3 regions of the Agrobacterium sp. CG674 genome follow, and region 1 is predicted to be linked to each of the others. Evidence: riboswitches for the same ligand, from Rfam matches in the RefSeq annotation. Region 1 holds a riboswitch; each other region holds the start of a gene.
The links. A riboswitch is a leader RNA that binds a small molecule or an ion and turns the genes downstream of it on or off. The one in region 1 is predicted to bind cobalamin.

Region 1 (10,708 bases):
AGCCTGATCAAGGTCATCGCTCTTGCTACCTTTCTGGTTGTTGGTGTGTATTTCGTCATTTTTGGCACGCCCATTGAAGGCCATGTGACGGGGTTCAGCCTCATCAGTGATAATGGCGGTTTCTTCCCCAATGGCATTTTGCCAGCCTTCATCATTATCCAGGGGGTCCTGTTTGCCTATGCGTCCATTGAGCTGATCGGCACTACGGCGGGCGAAACCGAAGACCCGCGCAAGGTTATTCCCGGCGCAATCCGCACGGTGGTGTTCCGGTTGCTGGTGTTTTATGTCGGCTCGGTTCTGCTTTTGTCGCTTCTTTTGCCCTACACCGCCTACAAGGCAGGTGAGAGCCCGTTCGTGACCTTCTTCGGCTCCATCGGCATCGAAGGTGCAGATATCATTATGAACCTTGTGGTGCTCACGGCGGTTCTTTCGTCGCTGAATGCAGGGCTTTATTCCACAGGCCGCATCCTTCATTCCATGGCGGTTTCCGGTTCAGCGCCGGCGGCACTGGCTAAAATGAACAAGGCTGGCGTGCCCTATGGCGGCATTGCAGTGACGGCAGTCGTCACCGTCATCGGTGTCATCATGAATGCCTTCGTGCCCGCTGAAGCCTTTGAAATTGCCCTCAATCTTTCTGCGCTGGGCATTATTTGCGCGTGGGGAGTCATCGTGTTATGCCAACTCAAGCTGTGGCATCTGTCGCGGCTGGGGAAAATGAATCGTCCTGATTTCAGAATGTTCGGCGCGCCCTATACCGGCATAATGACGCTTGTCTTTCTTTTCAGCGTGCTGGTGCTGATGGCGCTGGATTATCCTGCTGGCACATTGACGGTCGGTTCGCTCGTCATCATTGCGCCAGCTCTTGTTGCGGGTTGGTATATGTTGCGAAATCGCATCCATGAACTGGCGAAAGCCGATGCAGACAGACGCTCTGGCTCCGGGGCAGATCGTGGGCACTGATCTGTCGAAAATGCGGGTGGCCGTCATCGCCACCGGCGGCACCATTGCCAGCAAACGCGGTGATGACGGCGCGGCAAGGCCCGCGCTGTCGGGTGAGGCGCTTGTGTCTGGCCTGTCGTCTGCCGATGTGCTGGTCAAGCCCGTGGAGTTGATGGCGAAGGATTCCTCCAGCCTGACGCTGTCCGATATGCAGGATATCAGCGAGGCGGTCGGCAAGGAGCTTGCCGATCCCTCCGTGGATGGGATCGTCATTCTGCATGGCACCGATTCCATGGAGGAGAGCGCTCTTCTCGTCCATCTCCAACACTATCTGACCAAACCCGTCATCTTTACCGGTGCCCAGTTCACCGCAGATCATCCGCGCTCAGATGGGCCGGGCAATCTTTCGGCCGCCATCGAAGCGAGCGTCGATCCATCCAATATTGAGAGGGGCGTCCTTGTCTGCTTCGGCGGACCGCTGTTTCCGGCATGGGGCCTCTACAAGCGCTCATCGGATGAGAGCAATGCCTTTGATCTGGCGGGCCATGTTCTCTGTCCGCAAAGCCCCGGCCTGTCCGCAAGCGTCAAAGATGTCAGAGTGGATATCGTCGCCATCTATCCGGGCTGTGATGCAACCCATATCGATGCCAGCCTGAATGCAGGCGCTGACGGTATCGTTCTGGCTGCGCTGGGCTCCGGCAATGCCAATGTGCGTATTGTTGAAGCCGTTGGCCGGTGCCGGGAGACTAAGGTTCCCGTCATCGTTTCCAGCCGGGTGCCGACGGGCATTCTCGTTGCCGGTTATGGTGGCGGCGGCGGCGGTCACGATCTGGGAGCGGCAGGCGCCATCCATTCGCAGACATTGAGAGCCGGTCAGTCAAGGATACTGCTGGCAGCGATGATTGCCTCGGAAAAGAAGGCTGCCGAAATGCTCAATGCATTCAGCGATTTCGGAAAAGTGGCCAAATCGTGATTTTTTTGGGAACCTTTCGGTAGTGGATTGTGTTTTCGGCGCGGGAGACCACGCCGGGGGCATTTTATGGCAATTACATCAACTGCAGTCATCCTGACTCTGATTGGTTTAGCAATTTTTGGCTTTGGCTCGCAGCTCGCTATGCTGGGCGGCAGTCTCTATTACGCATTGGCTGGCATCGCATTCATTGTGACCGGCGCTCTGCTGTTCAAAAGAAACAAGCTTGCGCTTCACTTCTACGCGGTCTTCGTCATTGCCACGCTCTTATGGGCGTTGTGGGAAGTCGGCTTTGACTGGTGGCAACTGGGCCCGCGCGGCGGCTTCATCATCGTGGTGGGCATGTGGCTTCTCATGCCATGGATCAGAAAGCCTCTGGGCTTTACCAGCCCCACGGGCATCTCCTACGGCGCAAACGCGGTTCCACTTTTAACTGCGGTTCTGGTTTCCGTGGGTGCAGCGGCATTTGCCATGACGCAGGACCCGCACGATATGGAAGGCGCGCTGCCCACCGACGTGGTGACCGCATCGCCTGAGTTCGGAAATCCGGTTCCCGATAATGAATGGCATCAATACGGCCGAACCTCGTATGGCCAACGCTATTCGCCGCTGGCGCAGATCAACACGCAGAATGTCGGCGATCTGAAGGAAGCCTGGCGCTACCAGACGGGCGACGTCAAATTGCCTGATGATGTGGGTGAGACAACCTATCAGGTGACTCCCTTAAAAGTCGGCAACTCGCTGTACCTCTGCACGCCGCATAATTGGGCTATCGCCATTGATGCGGCCACCGGCAAGGAAAAGTGGAAGTACGATCCGAATGCTGGCCTGAACCCGGATCGCCAGCACCAGACATGCCGTGGTGTGACATATTACGCGGATCCGGCTGCACAGGCCGGCACTGCTTGCGCACAGCGCGTCTATCTGCCGACATCAGATGCCCGCCTGATTGCGCTCGATACTTTGACTGGGCTGGTCTGTGAGGGATTTGCTGACAAGGGCACGTTGCAGCTCGCCAACGGCATGAAGTACAATCCGGCGGGTTACTATTACTCAACATCCCCGCCTGTCGTCGTCGGCAACAAGATCATCATCGGCGGTGCGGTCAACGACAATTATTCAACGCAGTCGCAATCCGGCGTCATCAGGGCGTTCGATGTCAACTCCGGCGCTTTGCTCTGGAACTGGGATTCGGGCAACCCGACACAGACAGAACCTCTCCAGCCCGGCCAGACTTACACAACGAACTCGCCGAACAGCTGGTCTATTTTCAGCGTCGATGAAGCGCTGGGTCTCGTCTACATTCCGCTTGGCAATCAGGTTCCGGACCAGCTTGGCATGGGCCGCAGCGAAAGCGTCGAGAAATACTCGTCTTCCATTGTCGCGCTCGATATCAACACGGGACAGGATCGCTGGGTGCGCCAGACTGTGCACCATGACCTCTGGGACATGGATGTTCCCGCGCAGCCCGTGTTGCTCGACATTACCAGACAGGACGGCCAGGCCGTTCCGGCTCTGGTCGGACCCACAAAACAGGGCGATATCTATGTGCTGGATCGACGCAATGGCGAGCCACTGCTGGGCATTACGGAAGAAAAGGCACCGGGCGGCGCTATCCCCGAGGATTTCACTTCGCCTACGCAACCAACATCCGCCTTGTCGTTCAAGCCGGAGCCACTGGTTGAATCGAACATGTGGGGTGTTTCCATGTTCGACCAGCTGGCTTGCCGGATCAAGTTTCATCAGCTGAACTATGAGGGCCGTTATACGCCGCCATCGCTCAATGGCTCACTTATTTATCCCGGCAATTTTGGTACGTTCAATTGGGGTTCTGTTGCTGTCGATCCGGAGCGGCAGGTGATGTTCGGCATGCCGACATACCTTGCCTTTACATCGCAGCTCGTGCCACGCGACCAGATCCCGCCAAAGGGTCAGGACGAAAAAGGCAGCGAACAGGGTCTGAACAGAAATGATGGCGCGCCCTATGGGGTGTTGATGGGACCCTTCCTCGGACCGCTCGGCATTCCATGCCAGGCTCCACCATGGGGATATGTTGCAGGTGCTGATCTGCGCACGGGTGACGTGGCTTACAAGCACAAGAACGGCACGGTTTATGACATGACGCCGCTTCCCCTGCCTTTCAAGGTCGGCGTTCCCGGCATCGGCGGCCCCATGATTACCAAGGGCGGCGTTGCCTTCCTCGGTGCGGCGGTGGACAATTATCTGCGCGCCTATGATCTCACCACGGGCAAGCAGCTTTGGGAAGGTCGTCTTCCAGCCGGTGGACAGGCTACGCCGATGACCTATGCCATGGATGATGGAAAGCAGTATGTGGTGATGGTTGCAGGCGGCCATGGCTCTGTCGGCACAAAGCCCGGTGACTATGTCATCGCCTACACGCTGCCATAAACAGCCATATTATCGATAGTTCGAGATTGAAGCCGGGAAGAGATTCCCGGCTTTTTCGTGCGATAGGATGAGCCGTGAAACATCGCAAATCAACGCTTGCAAGTCGATATGTAATAACATAACAATTATTCGACTTGACGGTATGTCGCGATTGCGTCTAACTGGTTGCGACGGTTCCAAGCGAGCAATCGTAAGGAATAATAGGGAATACGGTGAGGACTTACATCCGATGCCGTGGCTGCCCCCGCAACTGTGAGCGGATTGTCGAGCCCTATGACGCTTTTAAAGGCGTCATGCCACTGCAAAGCGATTTGCGGGAAGGTTGGGCGAAGGCGCAAATCCGTGAGCCAGGAGACCTGCCGTCATATGTTCAATCCAATTCGCGGGCGGGGATGCCCGGAACAGGAGACGTCGTGATTGCATCGAGCGCTAGCCTGCGCCTTATTCATCTGCCATGTCCCGGTTTCAGATCGTCCCGACGTCCCGTCTTTGCGGGCTGACTGTCTAAACATGTTCATACCCAGTTGCGCCTCGCGCAACTCATGACGATCGGGGACTATCGAAATGACATTACACTTCAGGCACGCCATCGGCGCTGCCATTTTCGCGGTTGCAGGCTCGTTTGCATCGCTGCCTTCTGCCCATGCGGCCCAGACGTCCTATCCTTTGACACTCAAGAATTGCGGTCGGGATGTCACCTTCACGCATGCACCTGAGCGCACCGTCTCAGTTGGACAGAGCACCACGGAAATTCTCTATCTGCTGGGCCTTTCAGATAAGGTTGTCGGCACCGCCGTGTGGATTGGCCCTGTGATCAAGGGGTATGAAGAAGCCAATGCCAAGATCGACCGGCTTGCGGATAATGACCCGAGTTTCGAGAGCGTTCTGGCCAAGAAGCCGGATCTGGTCACGGTGCAGTATCAATGGCATGTCGGCCCGGAAGGTGTGGTTGCCAAGCCGGAGCAGTTTGAAGAGCTGAAAATCCCCGTCTACACATCGCCCGCCGATTGCACCGGCAAGGACAATTCCGGCGGTGGGGATGGCGTGCGCCATTCCGTGTTCACCATGGACCTGATCTATCAGGAGGTGACTGATCTTGCGCAAATCTTCAATGTTCAGGACAAGGGCGAAAAGCTGGTGGCCGAACTGAAGGCCCGCGAAGAGGCTGCACGCAAGAAGATCGTTTCCGCCAAGGGCGAGCTTTCCGCAGTCTTCTGGTTCTCCAGCGCAGAGCTTGCAATCGACCCTTACGTTGCAGGCGAGAACGGTGCACCCGGCTATATCATGTCGGCACTCGGCATCAAAAATGTTATCGAAAGCAATGAAGAGTGGCCGACGGTTGGTTGGGAAACCATCGCCAAGGCCAACCCCACAATCGTCGTCGCGGGCAAGATGGATCGTAGGCGCTTTCCGGCAGATGATGTTGTACTCAAGCAGAAGTTCTTGAAGGAAGATCCGGTTACCAGCCTCATGCCAGCTGTCAAAGAGGGCCATATCGTAACCATGGATGCACAGGCCATGAACCCGACGATCCGCACCATCGATGGTATCGAAGTTCTGGCCGATGCTATCGTCCAGCTTGGGCTTTCCAACTAGGCCATGGGTGCCTGTTTCACCATAACCCGTGCCGTCTTGCTGGCGGCCGGGCTCCTGGGCTTGGCGCTCTGGCTCGGCGCGGCCATTGGCGAAACATCCATTTCGATGGATGTCGTTGCCAAGACGGTGGCAAACCGCGTGTTCGATGCCGGCTATCCGCTGGATGCGATCGATGAAGGCATCATCTGGAACTACCGCCTCAGTCGGGCGGTGGTTGCGGCCTGCTGCGGAGCAGCCCTTGCGTTGTCGGGCGTCGTGCTTCAGGCGCTGTTGCGGAATCCGCTGGCCGACCCTTACATTCTCGGCATTTCAGCCGGTGCATCGACGGGCGCGGTGGGCGTTGCCATTCTAGGCTTCGGCGCTGGCATGCTCACCATGCCGCTCGGCGCGTTCCTCGGTGCGCTCACAGCCTTTGCCCTCGTCAGCCTGCTGGCGTTGAGGGCTGGCAGCGGAAACAGCGCCATCATTCTGGCGGGTGTGGCGGGTTCGCAGCTTTTCAATGCCATCACTTCTTTTATCGTGACAAAGGCAGCCAATGCCGAACAGGCGCGGGGCATCATGTTCTGGCTGCTCGGCAATCTCTCTGGTGTGCGCTGGCCAGATGTGTGGCTGGCCTTGCCGGTCACGCTTATCGGCCTTCTGGTCTGCCTGTGGCATGCGCGCGCGCTGGATGCCTTTACCTTCGGCTCCGGCTCCGCTGCCTCGCTCGGCATACCGGTTCGGCGCGTCTACATCGTGCTCACCGGCATCTGCGCGCTGATGACGGCCATCATGGTCAGCATTGTCGGCTCCATCGGCTTTATCGGTCTTGTCATTCCCCATGCCGCCCGCATGATCGTCGGCGTCCGCCATGGACGACTGTTGCCCGCTGCGGCCTTGACCGGTGCCGTGTTCATGATTGCGGCAGACATCGTTTCGCGCACCATCATCGCCGGGCAGGTCCTGCCGATTGGCGTCATCACGGCGCTCTTCGGAGCCCCTGCCTTCGCGCTCATTCTCAGCCAGCGACGGAGATCGGTATGACCCTTTGCGCGCACGATCTATGCTGGTCTGCCGGTGGCGTCGATATCGTCAGAAATGTCAGTCTCGAAATCCGGCCGGGCGAATTTCTGGGCATTGTCGGGCCCAATGGTTCCGGCAAGACAAGCCTCATGTCGCTTCTCTGCGGCCTTCGAAAGGCTAGATACGGCGACGTCACGCTGGACGGCAAGCCCATGGAGAGCCTGAACCGGCAAACGATCGCACGCTCTATTGCGCTTGTTGAACAGCAAGCCGAAACGCAGGAGCGGATCAACGCCCGTCAGGCCGTGGAACTTGGCCGCACGCCGCATAAGGGTGCCCTGTCGCCATGGTCGGCGCAGGATGATGCGATTGTGGATCAGGCATTGCAGGATGTCGATGCAAAGCATCTTTCAAAGCGCATGTGGCATACACTGTCCGGGGGCGAGCGGCAGCGGCTGCACATCGCCCGCGCCTTGGCGCAAAAGCCGGATATTCTGCTTCTGGATGAGCCGACCAACCATCTCGATATCGGTCATCAGATTGCGCTGCTGCACCTTGTGCGCCAGCAGCGGCTGACGGTCGCCGCAGCGCTGCATGATCTCAACCACGCGGCCATGTTTTGTGACCGGGTGGCGGTGATGAAGGCGGGTGAGCTTGTGGCGCTTGGCAAGCCATCGACGGTCTTCACGGCTAGCCTGATCGCGGATGTGTTTGGTGTCGAAGTCGATGTGGAAGCGGGTGATGGCGACATGTGCCACATTCGCTATCGGGCTCCAAAGTAAGGGTGGCGCGGCATCTTCGAAAAGGCCTGTTGCCTTTCTCGTCCAATTCCCGCTGCCGCGCCTCTTGAATTGCACCGACGGTCTCCCACATCTCAACCAACCCGCTGGTCCGGGCCCCTCTGGTGAAAGTCTCGGCGCTTTCACGATGTCGGACCTTTTCCGACATCATCGCCGAGTGTGCAGAGGTTACGCATGATTTCCGATATTGCCGCATGGCTCATTACGCTTTTTGTCCTGAACCCCATTCAGGCAGAGGTGCAGGACCGCCTTCAGGGCGCAAATGCCTCGGCCCAATCCCTTCAGCAGTCGCAGCAATGCGTGGCCGCGCAGGGGCCCAAGCTTCTTCAGCGCGCAGGCGAAGATCCATCATGGGCCATTGCCACAATTGCGGGCTACAGCTTTGGCTGGACGTCACCCGTGCAGTTGCTGGATGCTGATGATCCGAACTGCGCCGAGTTGACGCGGCTGCTCCAATCCAGCGAGGGTGAAGAAGCCAATAGCTGAACTGCTAGTTTTTCAATGCTTGATCGGGTGAGACAAAGGTGCGTGGCACATCGCCCTGCTGCATGGGCAGCATGTTGCGAATGGCCTTCTGGCCACGCGTGCAGCCGCTTTTCGTCAGATGATTTCGTGAAAATGTTGTAAACAGAACCAAAGCAGGCCACGCTGCTGGTTCAATGCATGGTAAATGTTTTCACGCGTGCTCAATCGGGACAATCGCCCTCCATGATCCAGCAGTCCAGTCTTTCAGAGATTTTATTGTGGCTATCGCAGCAAGGCTACGAGGGCATTGAAGAGGAAAAGTTGCTGTCGGGCTTTTGCACCCGCTGCAATGAGGTCGGCATTTCGATCTCGTCTGCGCTGGTGCTGATGGATACGCTTCACCCGGATTTCGAGGGGCATGCCTTTCGCTGGGATAGCGGCGATGTGGCTGCGTCATCCAGCGTCTATGATTTTACCGATGATGGCAAAGCCCGCGAGGACTGGGAAAGCTCCGTCTTCTTCCATCTCATCAAGGAAAACTCGAACGAAGCCCGGCATCGGTTCTTCGAAGGCGGGCGCTCGACCTTTCGCAAGCTGAACGACATGATGGAAGCCGGACACACCGATTATCTGGCGACCATTCACCGCTTTACCCGTCGTGGCAGCGTGGGCGAGATGAATGCCTTTTATTCGCACTGGCTGACACGCCATGCGGAAGGCTTTCACGATGATGAGCTGGCGGCCTTGCGCATGCTGTTGCCCACGCTTGCCCTTGCCTTCAAGACGGCATGCTGCATGCGGATCATCAGCACCATCAGCGATGTCTATCTGGGACGGGATGCAGGCCGCAAGGTCATCAGCGGAACCATCACGCGCGGCGAGGTGGAAAAGATCGATGCAGTCCTGTGGTTTTCTGATTTGCGGGATTTCACTGGCATTTCCGATCGTGCCGAACCGGACCAGATCATTCCGTTTCTCAATGACTATGCGGGCGTGGTCATCGATGCCATCCATGCCCATGGCGGCAGCGTTCTGAAATTGATCGGGGACGGCATTCTGGCCATTTTCCGCGATGCCGATCAACGCTCGGGATGCGCCGCCGCGCTGGCTGCCGAGATCACCCTGCGAACCAACCTGACGGTGCTGAACCATCGGCGCAAACAGGAGGGCCTGCCCATAACGGATGTCTATCTGGGCCTGCATGTGGGTGAAGTCTTTTACGGCAATATCGGCAGCCGGAACCGGTTGGATTTTACCGTCGTCGGCCCTGCCGTCAATGTCGTCAGCCGTATCAGTGGCTTGTGCAGCTCGGTGGGTCGCGACACGGTCATGTCCCGCGAGTTCATGTTGATGTGTCCTGATGATATGCGCGACCTTATGGTCTCCATCGGGCGCTATGCTCTGCGGGGCTTTGCCCGCGCGCACGAGCTTTTCACCATCGACCCGGAAATGAGCTGACGACGCGCGCGCCTTATATTAGCAACAGGACGGTTTCGCCTGTTTTGCACCTTGTGCTGTGGGGAGGGCAGGCGTAGCGAAATTGCGGAGATCGGCATTTGCCGTGCATTGTGATTCGGACAATGTCGAACGGCCCGTCGCCCTGATCTCCATCCGGGATGGGTTGCCATGCAAAAAGGTTTTCTACTGGGGTTGCTCGCTTACGCCAGCTTTTCCTGGGGAGACGCCACTATCAAGTCGCTGGGCTCAGAGGTCAGCGTCTTCGAAATCGGCTTTTTCAGCATTCTCTCGTCCGCATCCATCATCTTCTTTTTCAAGCCCAGAGACGAGCATTGGCGTCATTTTTGGCGCATGAGCAGACCGTGGGCAGTCCATGCCCGCGCCATCTCGGGGCTGTTTGCTGGCATTCTCGGCATTTATGCCTTCACCAGCGTGCCGCTGGCGGAAGCCTATGCGCTGATCTTTCTGTCCCCGCTTTTTGTCACCATCCTGTCGGCGCTGGTGCTGAAGGAAGATATCGGGCTGTGGCGCTGGTCGGCGGTCATGGCTGGCATTGTCGGCGTCATTCTGGTCGTTCGCCCCGGCTTCAAGACCCTGGAACTTGGGCACTTCGCGGCCATTTGCGTTGCCTTTCTGGCGGGCCTCACCATTGTTCTGCTGCGCTCACTGGCAGGGCGGGAAAAGCGGACCTCCATCATGGGCGTGCTTGTTCTCTATGGCCTGATCTTCAACGGCGTCTTGATGTATCAGGATTTTCAGGTGCCGACATGGCATCAGATCGGTGCCTTCATCATCATTGGCGTCTGCACCGCCGTTGGGCAACTGACGCTGCTCACGGCAACCAAGATCGCGCCCGCTAGCCAGATCGCGCCGTCGCATTACTCGCAGATCTTATGGGCGGTTGCCATTGGCGCGTTCTTCTTTGCGGAATATCCGGATACGCTTGCCATTTCAGGTCTGGTCGTGATCGCCGCTGCCGGATTGCTGACGATGATGCGCGAGAAAATCCGGCTCGGTGTGGTGCGCTGGAACCCGTTTTTCCGAAACCGGCTCTGAACTGTTTACAGCG
Region 2 (10,708 bases), on a different contig from region 1:
GCTCAAGGCAGGTCTTGCAGACAGTCTTGAAGGCCAGAAGGCCGTTACCGCTGCGGTCAAGGTTTACAGCACCTATTCCGGCGAAGAGTTGAAAGCGTCGCGCGCGCATGCTCTTTCCGTGTCCAGCCTGACAATGGTGGTTCTGATTGCGACCGCTGTCGTTTCGATTGGCGGCGGTGTGCTTGCCGGACTGTTTGTCGGCGGACGTGGGATCTCGCGTCCCGTGCGCCTGCTCACAGAGCGGATGAGCCGCCTTGCCAAGGGCGATTTGAAAGACCCGATCGGCGGCGTCGAACGTCAGGACGAAATCGGTGAAATGGCCCGCGCGCTCGAAGTCTTCAGAGCCAATGAGACGCAGATGCGTGAAATGGAAGCGCAGGAAGCTGCCCTCACCGCCCAGAGCAAAGACTTGCAGTCCTCGATCAGCGGCATCGTTGCTGCGGCTGCGGCTGGCGACTTTTCCAAGCGCATTGCCAAGACCTATGAAGACGCGGACCTGCAGACCTTTGCAGAAAGCGTCAATGAACTGGTCATCAATGTCGATCTGGGTGTTACAGAAGTTCGCCGCGTTATTGCTGCCCTGTCTGAAGCCGACCTAACCCAGGAAATGAGTGGCAGCTATCAGGGTGCCTTTGCCGAATTGCAAACCAACGTCAACCAGACGCTGGCCACCTTGCGCGGCACAATGCAGACCATCCGCCATGCGGCCGGAACCATCACCGACAACTCCGGCGAGTTGTCCGCTTCGGCCAATCAACTTGCGCGACGCACCGAACAGCAGGCGGCCTCACTGGAAGAAACCGCCGCAGCCCTGGAAGAGATCACAACCACGGTCAAAACATCGACCGCACGTGCCAACGAAGCAACGCAGATGGTGCGCGACACGAAAAGCAGTGCTGGCAAATCCGGTAACATCGTCCGCAACGCAATCGATGCCATGGGCCGGATCGAACAATCCTCACAGAAAATCGGTCAGATCATCTCTGTCATCGACGAGATCGCCTTCCAGACCAACCTTCTTGCCCTGAACGCCGGTGTTGAAGCTGCGCGTGCCGGTGAAGCGGGTCGTGGCTTTGCTGTCGTGGCACAGGAAGTTCGCGAACTGGCCCAGCGCTCGGCAAATGCTGCCCGCGAAATCAAGGGCCTCATCACCACCTCGGCAGATGAAGTCAAGGGTGGCGTATCGCTGGTGCTATCGACCGGGGAAGCGCTGAAAGAGATCGAAGACCTCGTCAACCGCGTCGATGACCATGTGACGACCATTGCGCGGGCCGCTGCGGAGCAATCCATGGCGCTCGGAGAGATCAACAGCTCCGTCAACCATATGGACCAGATGACGCAGCAAAACGCCGCAATGGTGGAAGAAACCACGGCCGCCAGCCAGATTCTGGCCGATGAAGCGCGCCAGCTCCATGCCCAGCTTGAGCGTTTCCGGTTGGAAAGCAACAGTCAGTCAGGCCAGCGCTACCGCGCCGCAGCCTGAACAGGACAACATTGGATCTAAAGAAAACGCGGCATCTGATGCCGCGTTTTTTGTTGCGCAAAGCTTAAGCCATTGCCCTCAAGAGGTCTCACAGTCAGACCGTTCTCTCGTTTCAGTCTTTTTGCTCACCTGCTTTTCGGATAGCATAGCAAACATCGATGATTGCAGGAGATGACTATGCCCCGTATCGCCTTGGCACTGACCGAGGAATTTGCCGATTGGGAGCCCGCTATTCTGACGGCAATGGCTCGCGGTTATCTGGGCGTCGATATCGTCACCGCATCCCCCGATGGTGCGCCCCTCATCTCCATGGGTGGGCTGAAAATCGTGCCTGACATGGCTTATGACGCGCTGGACCCGGAGACTGTTCACGCACTGGTCATTCCCGGTGGCTTGATCTGGGAACGGAAAATGGCACCGGATTTTACCGATCTCGTGCACCGATTTCGCGCCCAGCACCGTGTGGTGGCCGGCATTTGCGCAGCAGCGAGTGCGCTTGCCGGAACAGGTGTGTTGAACAACGTGGCCCATACCGGAAATTCCGTGGCATCACACTCCACCTACATCACCTACGAAGGTGCCGAACACTACCGCGACCAGCCCCAAGCCGTCAGCGACCAAGGCATCATCACGGCACCTGGAACCGCACCTGTGAGTTTCGCGAGCGAAATATTGAAAGTGCTCGATCTCTGGGGGCCGGAGGCGGAGGCCGAGATGGCCGGGTTTGCGGCGGAACATCTCTAGCGTCGATCAAGAACACGACACGCCCGCGCCGTCCCCTCAAGCTGATTTTCTGTCATCGCACGCCTGACGTCTCTGCTGTTGATGTGCAGGCTGCGATCGGCGGCAAGTTTCAGGCTGCTGATCTTGGCTGATGCGGCCTTGAGAAAGGCCTCTCGGTTCTCAGCAAAGAACTGAAGACACGCTTCCCTTTGCGGCTCTTTGCCAAGCAAAGCCTTAAAGGCCAGCCGGTGCATGGCGCAGGGTGCGCCATGGCCGGGAACGGAAAAACGCAAGGCATCGAGCCCGTCGCTCCATTCGCTTGCGGTTTCCATACTATCTCGCAACGTCGAAACGCTTGAGAAGATGGCCGCTCAGGGTTCCCAAGATGATCCAGAACACGAAGCTGGTCACGGTTGCCAGAACGATGAAGCGGCGCTCCAGCGGCAGAGGTGCCAGCGCGTGTTCACCCTCTGGCGGCAAAGGCGCGCCGAGAATGTGCGGCGCGGCAATCAACGCAATAGCCAAAATGGCAGCCCACGGTTCCGCCCGTTTGAAGGCAAGCAGTGCCAGACCACCCGCCGTGGCAGCGACGGTTCCCACCCACCACATCTGCCGTGCGCCCAGCTCTGCGGCGGGGCTACCCGGCAGTTCAGGCGGCAGGCCGATGGCAGGAGCGAGCATGACGGCGGCAAAACCGGCGAGACCCCAGAGCAGCCCTTCCCGCCAGCCGCCTGCGGAATTGCGCAGCGAAATCAAAGCCGTCAGCACCAGTGCATAGCCGATGGCAGTCAGCACATTGGCGGCGATGGTGTAGGCATTGCGCTCGAAGCCATCGGCGGGTGCCCACGCTTCTGGATCGTGGTGATGATCTGCGGGTGCGCCCGCCTCATGGGTGTGGACATGCGCGACCTCTGCGCCGCCGCTCTCAAAAGTTTCGGCCTGAAGTATGAGCGGCGTGGTGCCGATGGCCTGCATGGCGCTGACGGCCAGACCGGCAATCAAGCCCACCAGAACGGCGGTGAAGACGATGTTACGGAAAAACGGCATGATCTTCCTCCCCTCAATGGCAAGGGAAGGCGTTGGCGTGGCGCGTATCATGCGCGGCATTGTGCACGGCTTCGACCTGCGAAAAGCCGACAAAGCCCACGATGAACAGGCCGAGCAAGGCTGCAGTTAGCGATTGCGCAAGTCTTGATGTTGAGGATGAGACGGCGCTTGCCGCCGTATTCTGGTGGATAGACATGGTGACCCTTTCACGTGCGGGTGGGCGCATTTCTGATCAAACGCCACAGAACCGCATTCAACATTCACCACGGGGAAAAGAGACACAGGGTCTTGAAGGCGGGAATATCCCGACCTGAAAACCGTGCTGTTCCGGACACCCCGCCGGCATTGACGACACTTCACGTGATGGCAGGTCTCCTGGCTCGCGGGTCACAACCTTGAAAACACCTTCCCGGTCCTTTGTTTCGCATCGTGCTTTACGAAATCCCGGAGAATTTCGTGCCGATGCGCCAGACCAGTGGCAATACGTTTTCAGGCTATCCGCTCACAGTTGCGGGGGCAGCCACGAATCAAAGCTTGAGGCTCCTATCGTGTTCCCTTTTCACTTTCCGGGCGAACCGGAAAGACCATCACACAACCGTTATCCTGCGGACGGGTTGAGGAGTCAATGGCTTCTCAGGGAGCGGGCAGTGCCTTGAGATAGGCCGCAATGGCCTGGCGGTCTTCAGCGGGAAGACGGGCCATATTCTGCTGGACCTTGACCATGGAGCCACCGGCGCTATCGAAATCAGGCGTGAAGCCGGTTTCCAGATAGTTGGCGATATCCGCTTCACTCCATGAGCCGATGGTTTGCGATTCCGGGCGAATATCGGGAATGCGCCCCTCGCCTTCTGGATTGGGTCCGCCAGCAAGCCATTGGCCCTTCATGAAGCCGCCCAGCGCATCACGCGGGGTGTGGCACTCGCCGCAATGGCCGGGGCCTTCCACCAGATATTGACCACGAACGACCTGCGCATTGGCATTGGCAATCTCGACGCGTGGTTCGCCCTTATCGAAATACAGGAACTTCCAGCCGCCAAGAACAAGCCGGATGTTGAAGGGAAATGGCAGATCGTGGCCGGGGGCATCATTGGTGCTGGCAGGCAGGGATTTCAGGTAGGCGAAGAGGTCGTTGATATCCTGCGGCGTCATCCGCGCATAGGAATTATAGGGGAAGGACGGATAGAGATGTTCGCCATCCTTGCCCACGCCCCGCGTCATGGCATCGCCAAATTGTGCGAGCGTCCAAGCGCCGATGCCGTGCTGCGGATCCGGCGAGATGTTGGGCACGTGGAACGTCCCGAACGGGCTTGGCAGCGCCTGCCCACCGGCCAGCGTCTTCAGCGCATCTCCCGTCGCATCAGGGGCGGCGTGACAGCTTGCGCAGCCGCCGGCCCAGAACAATGTCTCGCCATTGGCAAGATTGGGTTCGCCAAGGTTGGCCCAATGGCTGGGTGCCTGGCGCTCAGGCGCGGTGACGCCCATGAAAATTCCGAACCCGACGACCCCGGCAACAACAGCACCGCCCGCCAGCTTTGCCCAAATGGACGCCATTGCCGTTTCCGCTTCTTAAATGGATATCATGAAAAAGGCCCGCCGAAGACCGGCGGACCGATGGGCTGATTACTTCTTGACGCGGTAAGCCTGATGGCAGCTGCTGCAATCGGCACCCAGCGTCTTCAACGCTGCACCGACGCTGGCCTGATCTGCTGGCAGCTGTGCCAGAACCATGTCTGCATCCGAGGCCAGCTTATCGGACTTCGCCTTGAAGTCTGCGAAGTTCTGCCAGATGGCCGGGGAAGCAGAGCCACCTTCAGAACCTGCAGGGAACTGATCCGGGAAAGCCTTGGCATTGGCGCTGATGGTGGTGACAGCGGTTTTGACGGTTTCCGCGTCATAGGGCTTTTCGCCCTTGGCGATGGCACCCAGCGCGCCCATGGCACCGCCGATACCCTTCATCAAGCCTTCGCGCTTTTCGACCTCGCCGGCTGCGGAAACCGCACCGGCGCAAAGACAGCCTATCATAATGGATGCGGCAATCGTTCTAAGCTTCATCATGTCTCTCCTGGGTCCGCACATCGGCGGGTGAATGCTTGCGTGTCGTCACGTAATCCCTGCGGCAAAACAGCGCGACGCACGAAGGCGAAGATGCCTGTTCCACATGGCAAAAAGAAGTCACATTGCAGTGATTTTTTTGAAGCATTATCAGGCGCATATCACCCGGAAGCAAGAGCTTCCCAGAGGGTAAATCCGGCAACCACAACCAGCAGCAGACCCGCAGCGCGACCGATGATAATGGTGATATGCGGTGAAGACACCAGCAAGTCCCGGCTTTTGCCCGCCGTCAGCGCCAGGGTACCATAAACGGCAAGCTGCGTGCCCGCTGTCATCAGCCCCATGATGACGCCCTGTATCCAGACAGGACCGTAAATCGGCTTCAGGAATTGCGGGTAGACCGCCATCATGAAGAGATAGGCCTTGGGGTTGGAAAGGCATGTAACGACGCCACGCTGAAACGCACGGCGGGCGGATGCGCTGGCACTGACCTCATCCCCCTCCACCACGATGGAGCTGCGCATGAGGCCGATGCCGACCCAGATCATATAGGCCGCGCCGAAGATCATCAGCGGCGTGAACAGAACGGGCATGAGGCTGGCCAGAAGCCCGACGCCAACGGCGCCATACAGCGAATGCACCACCCCGCCCGCCATGATCCCCGATGTGGCGGCAAGTCCCGCCTTGCGTCCGCCCGTTAGAGAGCTTGCCAGAACCAGCAACATATCGATGCCGGGCAAGATGATAATGCCGAACAGGAGCGAGAAATAGAGCCAAAGGTTTTCTGAATAAGACATATCGAATATTCCTGAAAATACGGCATTCGTCAAAAAATAGATGAGCGATATGACGCGGATATCAGCCGCTTTCCCGGGGAATATCAAATGAATATGTGTGGTGAAATCATCTCGCTGACGATGGGTTTTCGCACCCTCTTCAGAACGTCAGCGTGCGGCTTTCTTCGCGGCCAAAACCCCTGATATCGATGCGATCCCCGTAGACATCGGCAATGGCGAAGGTGTTTTCGTCAGGCGTATCCACCATGCCCTTGAAATTCAGGAAATGCGTGTGGCCGAGGCTGGCATAATTGCCGACGTGATTGTGACCGCAGAACCATGCCTTTGCACTTGGGTGCGCCGCGAGCAGCACCAGAATATCAGGCGCATCCCACATATTATGGGCATTTTGCGGGTAGAGCGGATAATGGCAGAAGAGGATTGCTGTCTCACCGGCAGCATCCGCCGCCGCAAGCGTCTGTCCCAGCCAAGCCAGTTGTGTGTCGCTGAACGAGCCGTTCCAGTCATGGGCGTTGATGGCACCGGCCTGTTTCAAGCCTTCCAGCCGTTGCGCTGCGAGATCGCGGCGGGCATCCCCTAGTGGTGGGGCGAATGTGCTGACATCGCTGCCATCCAGCACCACGAAGCGAACATAACCAACCACGAAATCATACCATGGCGACGACATTCCGAGCCGCTCATGCACCTGCGCCAGATATTCCGGCGCGACCGCGAAGTCATGATTTCCCGGCAACAACACGGAGCGGTGCCTGAGCTTGCCATAGGGCGCGAGGATGGCGTCGAAATTCTCCCAGCCGCGATCGATGATATCGCCGAGCGTGACGACGAAGGCGAGATCATGGGCGTTGAAGACCTCGATGGCCTGTGAAAGCTTGGCCGGGCTCTCGGCATAATAGCGGCCCATTTCCGGGCGCGGCGGGATATCGGCATATTGCGGATCGGCGACGATGCCGAAGGAGAAGAGCGGTGCGGTTTTGTCTGTCATGATGCCCCCGCATAGGCCGGGGCAATGACACCCATATGACAAAACGAAAACACCCGGCGCAAGGCCGGGTGTCTGTTTTTAGGTATGTCTCAAGTCTTACTTGGAAGCAGCTTCGAAGCGCTCCAGAACGTAATCCCAGTTGATGAGATTATCGACGAAAGCTTCGAGGTACTTCGGACGCAGGTTCTTGTAATCGACATAGTAGGAGTGTTCCCACACGTCGACGCCGAGAATAGGCTCTGCGCCGTGAACCAGCGGGTTTTCGCCGTTTGGAGTCTTGGAAATTTCAAGCTTGCCGTTCTTGACAGACAGCCATGCCCAGCCGGAGCCGAACTGCGTGGTGCCAGCGGCAATGAAATCTGCCTTGAACTTGTCGTAGCCGCCGAGATCAGACGTGATTGCCTGCTCCAGCTTGCCTGGCAGCTTGTTGCCGCCGCCATCCTTCTTCATCCACTTCCAGAAATGGACGTGGTTGTAATGCTGGGCAGCGTTGTTGAACAGGCCAGCATGCGTGCCGAAGGACTTCTTGACCACTTCTTCCAGCGAAAGATCTGCGAGACCGGCTTCAGCCGCGAGCTTGTTGCCGTTATCCACATAAGCCTTGTGGTGCTTGTCGTGGTGCAGCTCAAGTGTTTCGCGAGACATATAAGGCGAAAGCGCATCGTAATCGTAAGGCAGTGCGGGAAGTTCGAAGGCCATGGTGTTACTCCTTGTTGCAGCGGCGTGACCGCTCCTAGAAACCTGGTGCGCGGACCATAGGAGCGGACGCCCCGAGAGGCAACCTGCGAAATATCAAAATGTTCCGGTAACGGAGAAAATTCCTCTCATCGCCATGGCTTCACACCCCCCGTGCCGGACCTTGCGTACCGTTTGAGGAAAATCCGTTCGGCGGACCTGCGCCTCACACCGCTGGCTTGAAACGCGGGGTCGTATCAGCCTCGCCCAGCGGGCGCTGCATGAGCACGATGTCCAGCCAGCGACCGTGTTTCCAGCCAACCGATTTCAGCGTGCCGACCATATCGAACCCTGCGGCGCGATGAACGCCGATGGAGGCGGCATTGTCCGAATCGCCCACCACGGCAACCATCTGGCGGAAGCCACGGGCTGTCGCGTCTTCGATCAGGGCCAAAAGCAGCGCCTTGCCAATGCCGAGGCCCTTGCGCTCCGGATCGACATAGATGGAATCCTCAACTGTCGCGCCATAGGCTGGGCGAGCCCGGTGCAGGCCCGCATAGGCATAGCCCGCAACCGCGCCCTCCACTTCCGCCACCAGATAAGGAAAGCCGCCGGTGACCAAAGCCTGTCGGCGCTCGCGCATCGTCTCCAATGATGGCGGCTCGATTTCGAAACTGGCGGTGCCGTGCAGCACGGCGTGGCGGTAAATCTCGGTAATGGTGACCAGATCACCCTCTTCGCCGGGGCGGATGGTGACGGTGGGTTTAAGCTGCGATGGCATGACAGGTCCTGAAAATCGATTATGGAATGTGCACAGTTCGTAAGCGCCTAAAAATTGTTATTTCGAGTCCTATCCGCCGGTCAACAGCTTGATGGCGATGAGCCACATGGTCAGCGCGATGACGCCTTCCAGAATGCGCCATGCTCTTGGGTTGGCAAAGAGCGGACGCAGCCAGCGCGCACCGAAGCCAAGCGTTGAAAAGAACACGAATGAGGCGGTGACGGCACCCGCCCCGAAGGATGCTTTCGCGCCCGGAAACTGGATGGATATGCTGCCGAGCAAGACAACCGTATCGAGATAGACATGCGGGTTGAGCCATGTCAGCGCAAGGCAGGTGACGAGTGTGGGCGCTAGCGGCGTGACCTTGCCGGATGCGGCGATGAGAACACTGGACGCACCCAGCGCCGATTGCAGGTTCTTTGCGCCGTACCAGAACAGAAAGGCGGCACCGGCATAGCGCATGGCGGGTTCCAGCCCCGGCATCACAGCTGCAATCTGGCCGAAAGCCGCAACGCCCACAGTGACCAGAATGGCCTCCGATATGGCGCAGGTGGCGACCACGGCCAGTACGTGCTCTCCGCGCAGCCCCTGCCGCAACACGAAAGCGTTTTGCGCACCGATGGCGACAATCAAAGTCAGCCCCATCGTAAAGCCCGTCAGATATGTCGAAAAATCCATTGTCCTGTCCCCGTTCGGCGCTTGGATAGTCGTAGCTTCTGAATTAATCTAATTAATGTTTCTAATCGTGATTAAGTCAGGCTAATTTCATGCTCGATTATGCGGCGTTTCGCGCAGTGGCCATGGTGGTGCAGACCGGCAGCTTCGAAAAAGCGGCGCTGGCGCTGCGCGTCACCCCCTCGGCCATCTCCCAAAGGGTCAAGCAGCTGGAGGAACGGCTTGGCGCGGTTCTCATCCTGCGCGGCCAACCCTGCACGGCAACTGAAAAAGGCGAATGGGTCTGCCGCCACATGGAGCATGTGGGCATGCTGGAGATGGAGCTTTTCGACCAGCTTCCGGCCCTCATTGCGCCGGATGAGCCGGGCCAGCGCGTGACGCTGCACATAGCCACCAATGCCGACAGCCTTGGCACATGGTTTGTGAATGCGATCTCGGGCTTTGCCACCGATTCGAATTACCTGCTGAATATCGCCGTTGATGATCAGGACCACACCGCAGACTGGCTACAACGCGGCCGGGTGCTGGCGGCGGTGACCAGCCTGGAGAAGCCGGTGCAGGGATGCCGCGTGGTGCCTCTCGGCGCTCTGCGCTACCACGCCACCGCAAGTCCAGATTTCATGAAAAGGTATTTTGACGGTGGCGTGACGAAAGCCCGTTTATCGGAAGCGCCTGCACTCACCTTCAGCCAGAAAGACCGGCTGCAACTGACATGGGTCGCGCAACAGTTCGGCGCTGACCTCGTCTACCCCACCCACTGGCTACCCTCCACGCAAGCCTTTGTGGATGCAGCACTTCTGGGCATGGGGTGGGGCATGAACCCGCATCTTCTGGTGAAAGATCATCTCGCATCCGGCAGGCTGGTGGAACTGGTGCCCGAAACGCCGCTGGATATTCCGCTCTACTGGCAGGTCAACCGGCTGGCAGCGGACCAGTTGAAGCCTTTGACACAAGCCATCATGGATGGAGCGCGAAGGGTTCTGGTGCAGTAAACGGGAGAGCGAGGGGATTAGCCCCTCGCCCTGATAGTCACGGTTTACTCGGAGTGCGCACCCAGATCTGCCGCCCATTCCATATAGAGATCCAGCGCCTTGCGCGTGACCGGTCCGGGCTGCAATTCACGCTCATCGAGCTTCGTCACCGGTGACACCTTGGAATAGTTGCCGGAGCAGAAGATTTCGTCTGCCTCGCGGAAATCCTGCACGGAGAGCGTTGCTTCGCGCACCTCGAAACCGGCTTGGCGCAGAAGGCTCATGACGCGGGTGCGGGTAATGCCGGCAAGGAAGGTGCGGTTCGGAACGGGCGTGCAGACCACGCCGTCCTTGACCATGAAGACATTGGCCGAGGACGTTTCGGCAACATTGCCGTTCATATCCAGCATCAACGCGCCGCTGAAACCACGCGAACGGGCTTCGAGAATAGCGCGGCCGCTATTGGGATAAAGGCTGCCAGCCTTTGCATCCGTCATGGCCGTTTCCGGCGATGGGCGG
Region 3 (10,708 bases), on a different contig from region 1:
CCCTTGATGCGCAGCACGTTTTCGGACGCTGCCGTTTCGGCGATTCGTGCCGCCAGCGCATCCGCATCCGTCACGGCATCCAGTTCCACAACAAAGCTGTCGAACTCGTCATGGTCGTGGTCTTCCTCATCATCATGGTGTGTGTGGCGGTTGTCGATATCCTCTTCAACGGCCAGACCCAGACCGATCAGCACAGCCGGGTCGATCACGCCATTGGATGCAACGATGATCTTGGCAGATTTTGGCAGATGAGCATTGATATGCGCCTTTGCGCGCTCCAGACCCTCGGCATCCAACAGATCACCCTTGGTCAGCACGATAAGATCGGCGCAGGCAATCTGGTCTTCGAACACTTCTTCGACCGGGTCGTCATGGTCAAGTGCCTCGTCATTCTGGCGCTGGGCGGCGAGCGCTTCCAGATCATGCGAAACCATGCCATCGGCAAGGGCTGCACCATCGGCAACGGCCACAACAGCATCCACCGTCACGCGGCTTTTGATGGCTGGCCACTGGAAGGCCTGCACCAGAGGCTTTGGCAGCGCAAGGCCCGATGTTTCGATCAGAATATGCTCGACGCGGGGTTCGCGGCTCAGAATCTGCTCGATAGCCGGCTGGAAATCATCCGCCACCGTGCAGCAAATGCAGCCATTGGCCAGTTCCACGATGTTTTCTTCCGGGCAGCTTTCAATGCCGCAACCCTTGAGGATCTCGCCATCGATACCGACATCGCCGAACTCATTGACGATGATGGCCAGCCGCTTGCCATCCAGTTTTTCCAGCAGACCACGCAGCAAGGTGGTTTTGCCAGCGCCCAGAAAGCCGGTGATGATGGTGCAGGGAACGCGGTCTAGAGTGGTCATGATGTCTCCTCGGTAAAATGCAAAGGGGGAATGCGGGCCACAAGGCCGCGTTTCAAACTGTCGGGCCGTCCGCGCCACGGCATCAGGCCATCTGTCGCGCCAGCCAGAAGACGCGCGCCGACCAGAAGGTCTCCTGCATCGTCTTGGGTCAGGGAGCCGAACATATAGGACCAGCCATCGGCACTGCGCATGGCCGCGCTGAGGCCGCGCTTGCAATTGGCAAGGCAATTGACGCTGCGCACATCGACGCCCTCGGTACGGCCTAGCTCAACGGCTGCCTGCGCAAGGTTAGCGCCCGGGCGAGGCTCGGCATTCGGGTCAACCTCATCGCGGCAGCTTCGGCAAACGAAAACGACGACACCTGCGGCTCCGTCTGCTTTCGCGGTCTTATCTGGTGGGGTCGATGTCAGATCCAAGGTGTCAACTTTCCGCGCCTGCAAAATCATATGGGGTGCGGATATCGACGCCACGCGCCAAAGCACGTTTCGCTCAATATGACCGGCTAACCGGAGCACCCCGCCCGGTAGACGCATTTCCCTGAAACGGCAGGTCTCCTGGCTTGCGGCGTGAGACGCCCGACACCGCCTTCCCGAACAGAATGTCCAGTGGCTTATGGCGCAGGCTCACCGCATACAGTTGCGGGGGCAGCCACGGATTGGTCCGCATTGCGAACGGAACCGTGTTCCCTCTTAGCTTTTCCCGTTGCCGGAAAAAGACCGTCAGTGGTTAACCCTTATGCCTTGCATGGCTTTTGTGTCAATGCCGCGGCATCATTGCCGTGGAAACCGTTTTGGCTATAGTCGCCGCTTTGACACGCATGCCCCAAGAGGAATGAGAAGCCATGAACCGCGATATCAGCGAAAGCGAAGCCGAGCGTCACCGCGCCAAGATGGTCAACCGCAAAGCCGTGCAGGATGCCGAAGTTTCGGAAAAGACGGTCGAAAAAGGCCTGTTGATGGTCAATACCGGTCCGGCCAAGGGCAAATCCACAGCAGCCTTCGGTCTGGCGCTGCGCATGCTCGGCACCGGCGGGCGCGTCGGCATTGTGCAGTTCATTAAGGGCGCTTGGTCCACCGGCGAGCAGCAGGCGCTGGCCATGTTCGGTGATCGCGTGGAATGGCGCACCATGGGCGAAGGTTTCACGTGGGACACGCAGGATCTGAAACGCGATGTCGCAGCCGCGACCAAAGCCTGGGAAGAAGCGAAAGTCATGATGGCGGATGAAACCATCAATCTGGTGGTGCTGGATGAACTCAACATCGCGCTTCGCTATGATTATCTGCCGCTGGACGAGGTTGTGGAAACACTTGTCAACCGTCGGCCCAACCTTCACGTCATGGTCACCGGCCGCAACGCCAAGCAGCCTTTGATCGATGCCGCCGATATGGTGACGGAAATGACGCTGGTAAAACACCACTTCAAGGCCGGCGTGAAAGCCCAGTCGGGCATCGAGTTTTAAAGATATGGCAGCGCGCGTTTTGATGTTTCAGGGCACAGGCTCGGATGTTGGCAAATCCTTGATGGTGGCAGGGCTGGCCCGTGCCTTCACAAGGCGCGGCCTTTCCGTCATGCCCTTCAAGCCGCAAAACATGTCCAACAACGCCGCCGTCACCGCCGATGGCGGCGAGATTGGCCGGGCGCAGGCTTTGCAAGCGCGTGCCGCAGGTGTTCCCCTGTCCGTGCATATGAACCCGGTGCTGCTCAAGCCACAAAGCGAAACCGGCGCGCAGGTCGTTGTGCAGGGCAAGGTCATCGGCAATGCCAAGGCCGCCGATTACCAGCATATGAAGGCTGGCCTGATGGCCCGAGTGCTTGATAGTTTCGAGCACCTGAAGGCGAAATGCGACCTTGTGCTGGTGGAAGGTGCGGGGAGCGCATCCGAGGTCAATCTGCGCGCCAACGACATCGCCAATATGGGCTTTGCCCGCGCCGCCAATGCCCCCGTCATCCTCATCGGCGATATTGATCGCGGTGGCGTCATCGCAAGCATCGTCGGCACCCAGACGGTTCTTGATAAAGAAGACGCGGCCATGATCGAGGGGTTCATCGTCAACCGTTTTCGCGGTGATCCCTCGCTGTTTGATGAGGGCATGCGCATCATCGAAGCCAAGACCGGCTGGCGGCCCATTGGCCTGCTGCCGCATTTTGCCGATGCCAGCCGCTTGCCCGCCGAAGATGCGCTCGGCCTCATGGCACCGGGACAGCGCAAGCCCGACGCAAAAATCCGCATTGCCGTTCCCATCCTGCCACATATTTCCAATTTCGATGATCTTGATCCGCTGGAGGCCGAGCCGGATGTCGAACTGCTGCGCATCAGACCGGGCGATGCCATTCCCGGCGATTGCGCGCTGGTGCTTCTCTGCGGCTCCAAATCAACCATTGCGGATCTCGCCACTTTGAAAAAATCTGGCCTGGATATCGATATCAAGGCGCATCTGCGCCGTGGCGGATATGTTCTGGGCCTTTGCGGCGGCTACCAGATGCTGGGAAACACGGTTGCCGACCCCAATGGCATCGAAGGTGCGCCTCGTACCGCTGAAGGCCTTGGGCTGCTGGATATCGAGACTGTGCTGACCGACGACAAGCGCCTCGTCTCCGTCACCGGCCAAAGCTTCGACGGTATTTCCTTCTCCGGCTATGAAATGCATGTCGGCGTCAGCGAAGGCAAAGACACCGCCCGCGCCTTCGCCACCATCGGCAACCACACCGATGGCGCGATCTCAGCCAGTGGCCGTGTTCTGGGCACCTATGTCCATGGCCTGTTTGCCGATGATGACCAGCGCAGCGCATGGCTGACGCGGCTGGGCGGGCAAAGCTCAATGCTTGATTATGAAGAGCAGGTGGATGCCGTTCTCGACCGGCTGGCGGAACATCTGGAACGCCATCTGGATCTCGATGCGCTGATCGCTATAGCGCGATAGCCAAGGCCAGAACCCCGAAGAAACCAAGCATCATGGCGTCCGCAATGCGTGCCAGCTTCAACGCCCGGCGAATATCAGCGGATGTCAGATCCCGCCGCCCGCCTTCGCCCATGAACCGCGCCTCGATCATCTGCCCGCCATAGGAGCGCGGACCGGCCAACGCAAAGCCCAGCGCCCCCGCCATCGCCGCCTCAGGCCATCCGGCATTGGGCGAGCGGTGATGATGCGCATCCCTGATAGTGGCCCGAAAAGCGTTTTGCGGTGAGGCCCCCTTCACAATAACAGCAGCGCCAACGAACAGGAACCCGGTCAGTCGGGACGCGGGCAGGTTGACCAGATCATCCAGCCGCGCAGATGCCCAGCCGAATGCCTCATGGCGCGGTGAGCGATGGCCGATCATGCTATCAGCCGTATTGATGGCCTTGTAACCCGCACCGCCGCCAAGCCCCAGAAGCCCAAGCCACAGCGAGGGCGCAACAACGCCATCGGAAAAATTCTCGGCAAGGCTCTCGATGGCCGCACGGCAGACCGCCGCCTCATCCATCTTGTCAGGATCGCGCCCAACAATCATCGACACTGCCTTGCGACCGCCATCCAGCCCATCCCGCTCAAGAGCCACCGCCACCGCCTCGACATGCTGCTCCAAACTTTTTTGCGCCGGAAGCGACGCACCAAGGATCGCAACGATCAGAAGCCCGAGTGGAAGCTGGAGGAAAAGCGACTGCATTGCCCCTGAAAGCAGCACCGTCAGCCCTAGAAAGATGACGAGCGCCGCAACACCCATCAGCTTGCGGCGTGAAAATGTGTCACCCTCCCGGTTCCATTTTCGGTCGAGGAGGGCGATAAGCGAACCAATCCACGTCACGGGATGGCCGATGCGTTTGAACAGCCAGTCGGGATAACCGACAAGGCGTTCGATCAGCAGGGACAGGAAAGCGAGAGCGAAGAACATGGGCGATAGTGTACCAGAAAAAGTGCAACCGGCGATCCGCCACGGTGGCAATCTGGGTCGGGCACGCCAGCTTTTTCCGCAGGCGCCCGAACCGTGGATCGATCTTTCCACCGGGATCAATCCGCACTCCTACCCGCATTCCCCCATTCCCGCCAGCGCCTTTGCGCGGCTGCCGGAACCCCATGCCTTGGAGACACTGAAACAGGTCGCTGCAACAGCCTTCGGCGCACCCTCGCCAGCCCATCTGGTGGCCGCACCGGGCACACAGATGCTGATGCCGCTTCTGGCCGGACTCGCACTGGATCGCGGCGCAAGACGCGCCGCCGTGCTGGCACCCGCCTATGCCGAACACGCCAGAACGGCGCGCATGGCTGGCTTGCCGGTGACCGAAGTGGCAGATTTTGCCGACCTCTCGGCTTGCGAGTACGCTGTCGTGGTTAATCCGAACAACCCGGATGGACGGGTGATCGAGCGCAGCGCACTGCTTGCACTTGCTGAGACACTGCAGAAAAAGGGCGGGCTGCTGGTTGTCGATGAAGCCTTTATCGAAACCGGATGTGGCGAGAGCATCGTTGACGCCGCCACATCGGACGCTCTCATCGTATTGAGATCCTTCGGCAAGTTTTACGGCATGGCAGGAGTCCGTCTTGGCTTCGCCATCACCCATCCCGATATGGCAGCGGCGCTGGAAGCGCGTCTCGGACCATGGGCCGTCTCAGGTCCAGCCCTTCACATCGCGTCAGAAGCTTTGGGCGACAGGCCGTGGGCTGAGGCAATGCGGACCCGGCTAAACGCCTGTTCGGAGCGTCTCGACACTCTCTTGAGCCACAAGGGCCTGACCATCGCAGGCGGCACGTCCCTGTTTACGCTCATCCGCGATGAAAGCGCTCCCTCCCTTCACAATCACCTCATGCAGCACGGTATCCTCACGCGCATCTTTGAGGAAAGACCTGCCGACATGCGGCTCGGTCTTCCCGCAAACGAAGCGGATTGGGCAAGACTGGAAGCGGCCCTGTCTGCCTTCAACCCTTGAACGTATAGGCCGCAATCGACTCCGGCTTCATTTCAATCGAGAAGCCGGGCATTGTTGGTGGCATATAGGCGGCGTCCTGGATGTTGCAGGGCTCGATGAAATGCTCATGCAGATGGTCGACATATTCGATCACCCGACCATCCTTGGTGCCTGAAATGACGAGGTAGTCGATCATCGACAGATGCTGCACATATTCGCACAGCCCTACGCCACCGGCATGCGGCCAGACGGGCAGGTCGTATTTCGCGGCAATCAGTAGCACGGCCAGCACTTCGTTCAGACCACCCATGCGGCAACTGTCGATCTGCACGACGTCAATCGCACCTTCGGCAATGAACTGCTTGAACATGATACGGTTCTGGCACATTTCGCCGGTCGCAACTTTCACCGAACCAATGGCCTGCCGGATCTTGCGGTGGCCTGCAATATCATCGGGACTGGTTGGCTCTTCGATGAAGAAGGGCTTGGCAAAGGCCAATCTGTTGACCCACTCAATCGCCTGATCCACCTCCCAGACCTGATTGGCATCGATCATCAGGTAACGATCCGGGCCGATCACCTCACGGGCGATGGTGAGGCGGCGAATATCGTCTTCAAGATCGCGGCCCACCTTCATCTTCACATGGTTGAATCCGGCATCGATGGCCTCCTGGCAAAGGCGGCGCAGCTTCTCATCGCCATAGCCCAGCCAGCCTGCCGATGTGGTATAGCAGGCATATCCGTCCGCTTTGAGAATGGCAGCCCGCTCGACCTTGCCACCTTCGGCCTTTTGAAGGATCGCAAGCGCATCCTCGCGGCTCAGCACGTCCGTCAGATAACGGTAGTCAACAATATCGGCAATCTGCTCCGGGCTCATATCGGCCACCAGCTGCCACACGGGCTTGCCCGCCTGCTTGGCCAGCAAATCCCAGACAGCGTTGACCACGGCACCGGTCGCCAAGTGCATGGCACCCTTATCCGGCCCAATCCAGCGAAGCTGGCTGTCGCTGGTCAGATGCCGCCAATATTGGCCGGGATTGTCGAGAACGGTGGAGAGATCCGTTCCCACCACCAGATGCCGCATCGCCTTGATGGCCATGCAGCAAATGTCGTTGCCGCGCCCGATGGTAAAGGTCAGGCCGTGGCCCTTGAGGGCCTCGTCATCGGTGTCGAGGATAACATAGGCAGCCGAATAATCAGGGTCCGGGTTCATCGCATCCGAACCATCGAGGCTCTGTGAGGTCGGAAAGCGCAGATCGAAAACTCGCAGATCAGTAATCTTGGTCATGGCCACACTCGCGGTCGGGTTTGATGAAATTCGTTTGTTTGCAGATGGTGGCTCACGCCACCTCCACCATGCCTTTGATGACGCCCGCCTTGGGGTTGGTCAGCTCCGCAAAGCGGGCAGGCACCTCGCTCAAGGTCATTCGATGGGTAATCAATGCATCAGGCACCTTGCCCGCACGCTGGGCTTCCAGAACAACGTCAAAATCCTCACGCGTGGCGTTTCGGCTGCCGAGCAGCGTCGTTTCACGCTTGTGAAATTCGGGATCGTTGAAGCTGATGTCGCTGGCCACAATGGAGACCAGCACGTAGGAGCCGCCATGCCCGACAAAGGAAAATCCGCGCTCCATGGCCTTGGGGTTGCCTGTCGCATCAAACACCACATCGAAGAAATCGCCGCCCGTGATCTGCGATAGATGCTCCTTGTCGCCGTCTCCGAGCGTGACACTATGGGCAATGCCGAGCTGTTCCTTGCCGAAATTCAACCGGTCTTCCCGGCTGTCGATCATCGTCACCACGCCGCCATTTGAGACAGCAAAAACAGCGACGGCCATGCCGATGGGTCCGGCCCCAACGATCAGCACCTGCTGCCCCGCCTCAACCGCACCACGGCGCACCGCATGGGCACCGATGGCCAGAAACTCCGTCATCGCCGCCTGATCAAGCGTCAGCCCATCGGCCTTCAGCACGAATTGGGAGGGCACTGACAGATATTCCACCATGCCGCCATCCCGGTGCACGCCCAGCACGCCGATGTTGCGGCAGCAATTGCTCTTGCCCTTCAGGCAGGCGCTGCAATGCCCGCAGGAGATATAGGGAATGACGGTCACCACATCGCCAGCCTGGAGGTTGCTGCCTTCAGGCGCCTCCTCAACCGTACCGGAGAGTTCGTGACCCATGATGCGGGGATAGGAAAGATAGGGTTGGTTGCCGGTAAAGATATGCAGGTCCGTTCCACAGACGCCGATGCGACGGATGCGGATCAGCACCTCACCCTCGCCACGGTGGGGCTTTGGCAGTTCCTTCGGCGAGAGAAGTCCAGGTTTATCGCAAAAAATCGCCAGCATGGGTCACCCGTCAGAAAGAGAATAAAAACGCATCGCGTTGAGACCGAACACCGCCTCATGGTCGGCAGCGGGCACGATGTCTCGACTAAAATCCAGCCAGCCCTGATAATCACCCGCCAGCCGCAGAACCGGCCAGTCGCTGCCAAACATCACCCTGCCAGCGCCAAACAGCTCAAGGATGGTTTCAGCATAGGGGCGCACCGCTTCACGGCTCTGTTCACCGCGCTCGGTCAGAAGGCCGGAAAGCTTGCAATAGACATTCGGCAAGGCAGCCAGCGCCGCCATATCCTTGCGCCAATCCACATAATGCCCGATGGCAATCAGCGGCTTTGCCCCATGGTCAATGACGATGGGAAGAGCCGGATAGCGCGTTGCAAAATTCAAAAGATGCGGCAGATGTCTGGGTAGCACCAGCGCATCGAAAACGAGACCATTGTCGATCAAGGCGTCGACGGCGGGCGCGATTGCGGGATCATCGATCCAGCTTACGTCGTCCATATCCTGCAACATGGGCCGCACACCCTTGAAGGCGGGATGGGCGGCACGGCGGGCGATTTCACCTGATACATCCGCCGCCTTCATATCCACCCAGCCGACAACGCCCTCGATGAAGGAATGCGCATCCGCCAATGCCAGCATGAAATCGGTCTCATCTGCCGTTTCCATGGTCTGCACCAGAACGGTGCCATCAACGCCCGCTTGCTGCATGAGGGGAATGAGGTCGTCGGGCATGAAATCCCGGTAGATTGCTACCATTGACGCGGGCGGCCACTCACCTTCGCGGTCCTTCAGCAGCCAGAAGTGCTGGTGGGCATCAATCAGCATGGTCAGCTCTTTTTACCCGGAACTGGTGCGCCTTCCGCAAGCAGCCCGCGTCTATGCAGTTCAGCCCAGAATTCGGCCGGAATATCTTGCTCGAACCACTCGATATTGGAAGCGAGTTGCTGCGCATTGCGCGCACCTGAAACCACCGTCACAGAAGCGGCATGGGCCAATGGAAATTGCAGCGCCGCAGCCTGCAGGGATACGCCAAGCTCCTCACACACATCGTGCAAGGCATCGACCTTCGCCAGAATATCGGCAGGGGCGTCCGCATAGTTGAATTTGCGGTTGCCCGCAAGAATACCGGAATTGAAGGCGCCAGCAACGACTATGCCCACGCCGCGAGACGCGCACAGGTTCATGAAATCGAGACTGCTCTGCTCCAGCAGCGTGTAGCGCCCGGCAAGCATGGCAACATCGATGTCAAACACCTCCATCGCGCTTTTCACGACTTCCCATTCATTGACGCCAAGACCCACGGCACCGGTCGATCCCTCGTCGCGCAACTTTGCCAGCGCCTTGAAGCCGCCGCCTGTCGTCAGTTGGTCCCAGTAATGCTGGTGCTTCTCACCATGGGTGAAGGGTCCGATATCGTGAATATAGAGAATATCCGGCTTCAGAATACCCAGCCGCTGCTGGCTGGCTTCAAACGAGCGCATGATACCGTCATGGGAATAGTCATAGACCGGGCGGAAGGGCAAAGGCGCGATATAGGCATCTTCTTCCGCTCCCACGGTCTCATCCGGCACCATCACGCGGCCCACCTTGGTGCTCAGCGTGTACTCGGCGCGCTCATGCTCGGTCACCATCGTGCCCAGCCGACGCTCGGATCTTGTATAGCCGTAGAACGGTGCCGTATCGAAATAGCGGATACCATGTTCCCAGGCTGTATCGAAAGCGCCCTTGGATTCCTCATAAGGCGTGACGCGATAAAGATTACCCATCTGGGCGCATCCAAGCCCCATCAGAGTGACCTCCACGGAGCGCTGCGGCAATTTGCGTTTATCGGAAACTTTCATCTCGGACACTTTCGATCGTCAGCTTGGATGTGAATGGTCGCAGCAAGCCGCGACCATTCGATTGTCTCTGGTAGGATCAATACAGAACGTTCTTGGCTTCTGGCTTGTCGATATTGTCCTTCGTCACCACAACGACGCCCGTATCGACGAACTTCTCGACCTTTTCCTTGGCAATCAGTTTGGACACGGTCTGAACACCCAGTTCACCCATCTGGTAGGAGCCCTGAACGACGATACCAGCCAGCGTGCCATCCTTCACAAAGCCCTGAAGGTCCTGATTGCCGTCGAAACCGATGGCAACAACTTTGCCAGCTTTGCCGGATTGCGCAAGCGCACGACCAACACCGATAGCGGTTGGCTCATTGGCACCGAAAATGCCCTTGAGGTCGGAATTGGCGGCCAAAACGTCGGTTGTCTGGTTCAGCGCGGTCGCCATCTGAGACTGCGAGTAATAGGGACCGACTATCTCAAGCTTGGAATTGGCCTTCAGATATTCGGTAAAGCCACCCACGCGGCCAATTTCAGAACCCGCACCGGCCACGTAAGACATGACGGCGACCTTGCCTTCCTTGCCAACCTTCTCGATCAGCGCCTGTGCCGCCAGCTCGCCAGCCTTCTTGTTATCGGTGGCAAGGAACGACTGGTAATATTGCTCGGCACCCTTTGCCAGCTGCGAGTCAACGATCACGACGGGAATACGGGCTTCCCATGCTTTCTTGACCGCTGGAACCAGCGCGTCAGGATCGGAAGGGGCCAGAACAATGCCAGAAA

Region 2: linked by a shared signal. The riboswitch ahead of ACQZ51_RS03665 (CbtB domain-containing protein) and the one ahead of ACQZ51_RS05370 (ABC transporter substrate-binding protein) in region 1 are both predicted to bind cobalamin.
Region 3: linked by a shared signal. The riboswitch ahead of ACQZ51_RS15295 (DUF1636 family protein) and the one ahead of ACQZ51_RS05370 (ABC transporter substrate-binding protein) in region 1 are both predicted to bind cobalamin.

Annotation. Positions count from the first base shown of each region.
Region 1 covers NZ_JBNWDZ010000002.1:16,239-26,946, forward strand. The annotation lists gene ACQZ51_RS05355 (amino acid permease) at 1-960, shown strand, start outside; gene ACQZ51_RS05360 (asparaginase) at 971-1,912, shown strand; gene ACQZ51_RS05365 (glucose/quinate/shikimate family membrane-bound PQQ-dependent dehydrogenase) at 1,979-4,318, shown strand; cobalamin riboswitch at 4,473-4,696, shown strand; partial or broken gene ACQZ51_RS05370 (ABC transporter substrate-binding protein) at 4,970-5,914, shown strand; gene ACQZ51_RS05375 (FecCD family ABC transporter permease) at 5,918-6,937, shown strand; gene ACQZ51_RS05380 (ABC transporter ATP-binding protein) at 6,934-7,698, shown strand; gene ACQZ51_RS05385 (hypothetical protein) at 7,891-8,202, shown strand; gene ACQZ51_RS05390 (adenylate/guanylate cyclase domain-containing protein) at 8,425-9,639, shown strand; gene ACQZ51_RS05395 (DMT family transporter) at 9,808-10,695, shown strand; gene ACQZ51_RS05400 (LysR family transcriptional regulator) at 10,701-10,708, opposite strand, start outside.
Region 2 covers NZ_JBNWDZ010000001.1:759,952-770,659, reverse strand. The annotation lists gene ACQZ51_RS03685 (methyl-accepting chemotaxis protein) at 1-1,483, shown strand, start outside; gene ACQZ51_RS03680 (type 1 glutamine amidotransferase family protein) at 1,661-2,227, shown strand; gene ACQZ51_RS03675 (hypothetical protein) at 2,224-2,538, opposite strand; gene ACQZ51_RS03670 (CbtA family protein) at 2,540-3,253, opposite strand; gene ACQZ51_RS03665 (CbtB domain-containing protein) at 3,267-3,449, opposite strand; cobalamin riboswitch at 3,602-3,857, opposite strand; gene ACQZ51_RS03660 (c-type cytochrome) at 3,887-4,804, opposite strand; gene ACQZ51_RS03655 (c-type cytochrome) at 4,874-5,305, opposite strand; gene ACQZ51_RS03650 (LysE family translocator) at 5,467-6,102, opposite strand; gene ACQZ51_RS03645 (metallophosphoesterase) at 6,242-7,087, opposite strand; gene ACQZ51_RS03640 (superoxide dismutase) at 7,184-7,786, opposite strand; gene ACQZ51_RS03635 (N-acetyltransferase family protein) at 7,989-8,543, opposite strand; gene ACQZ51_RS03630 (LysE/ArgO family amino acid transporter) at 8,613-9,221, opposite strand; gene ACQZ51_RS03625 (LysR family transcriptional regulator ArgP) at 9,311-10,210, shown strand; gene ACQZ51_RS03620 (branched-chain amino acid aminotransferase) at 10,255-10,708, opposite strand, start outside.
Region 3 covers NZ_JBNWDZ010000005.1:78,296-89,003, reverse strand. The annotation lists gene cobW (cobalamin biosynthesis protein CobW) at 1-863, opposite strand, end outside; gene ACQZ51_RS15295 (DUF1636 family protein) at 857-1,276, opposite strand; cobalamin riboswitch at 1,388-1,596, opposite strand; gene cobO (cob(I)yrinic acid a,c-diamide adenosyltransferase) at 1,702-2,319, shown strand; gene ACQZ51_RS15285 (cobyric acid synthase) at 2,324-3,781, shown strand; gene cbiB (adenosylcobinamide-phosphate synthase CbiB) at 3,768-4,733, opposite strand; gene cobD (threonine-phosphate decarboxylase CobD) at 4,732-5,766, shown strand; gene ACQZ51_RS15270 (L-fuconate dehydratase) at 5,756-7,033, opposite strand; gene ACQZ51_RS15265 (zinc-binding alcohol dehydrogenase family protein) at 7,086-8,096, opposite strand; gene ACQZ51_RS15260 (amidohydrolase family protein) at 8,100-8,921, opposite strand; gene ACQZ51_RS15255 (aldo/keto reductase) at 8,924-9,937, opposite strand; gene ACQZ51_RS15250 (substrate-binding domain-containing protein) at 10,014-10,708, opposite strand, start outside.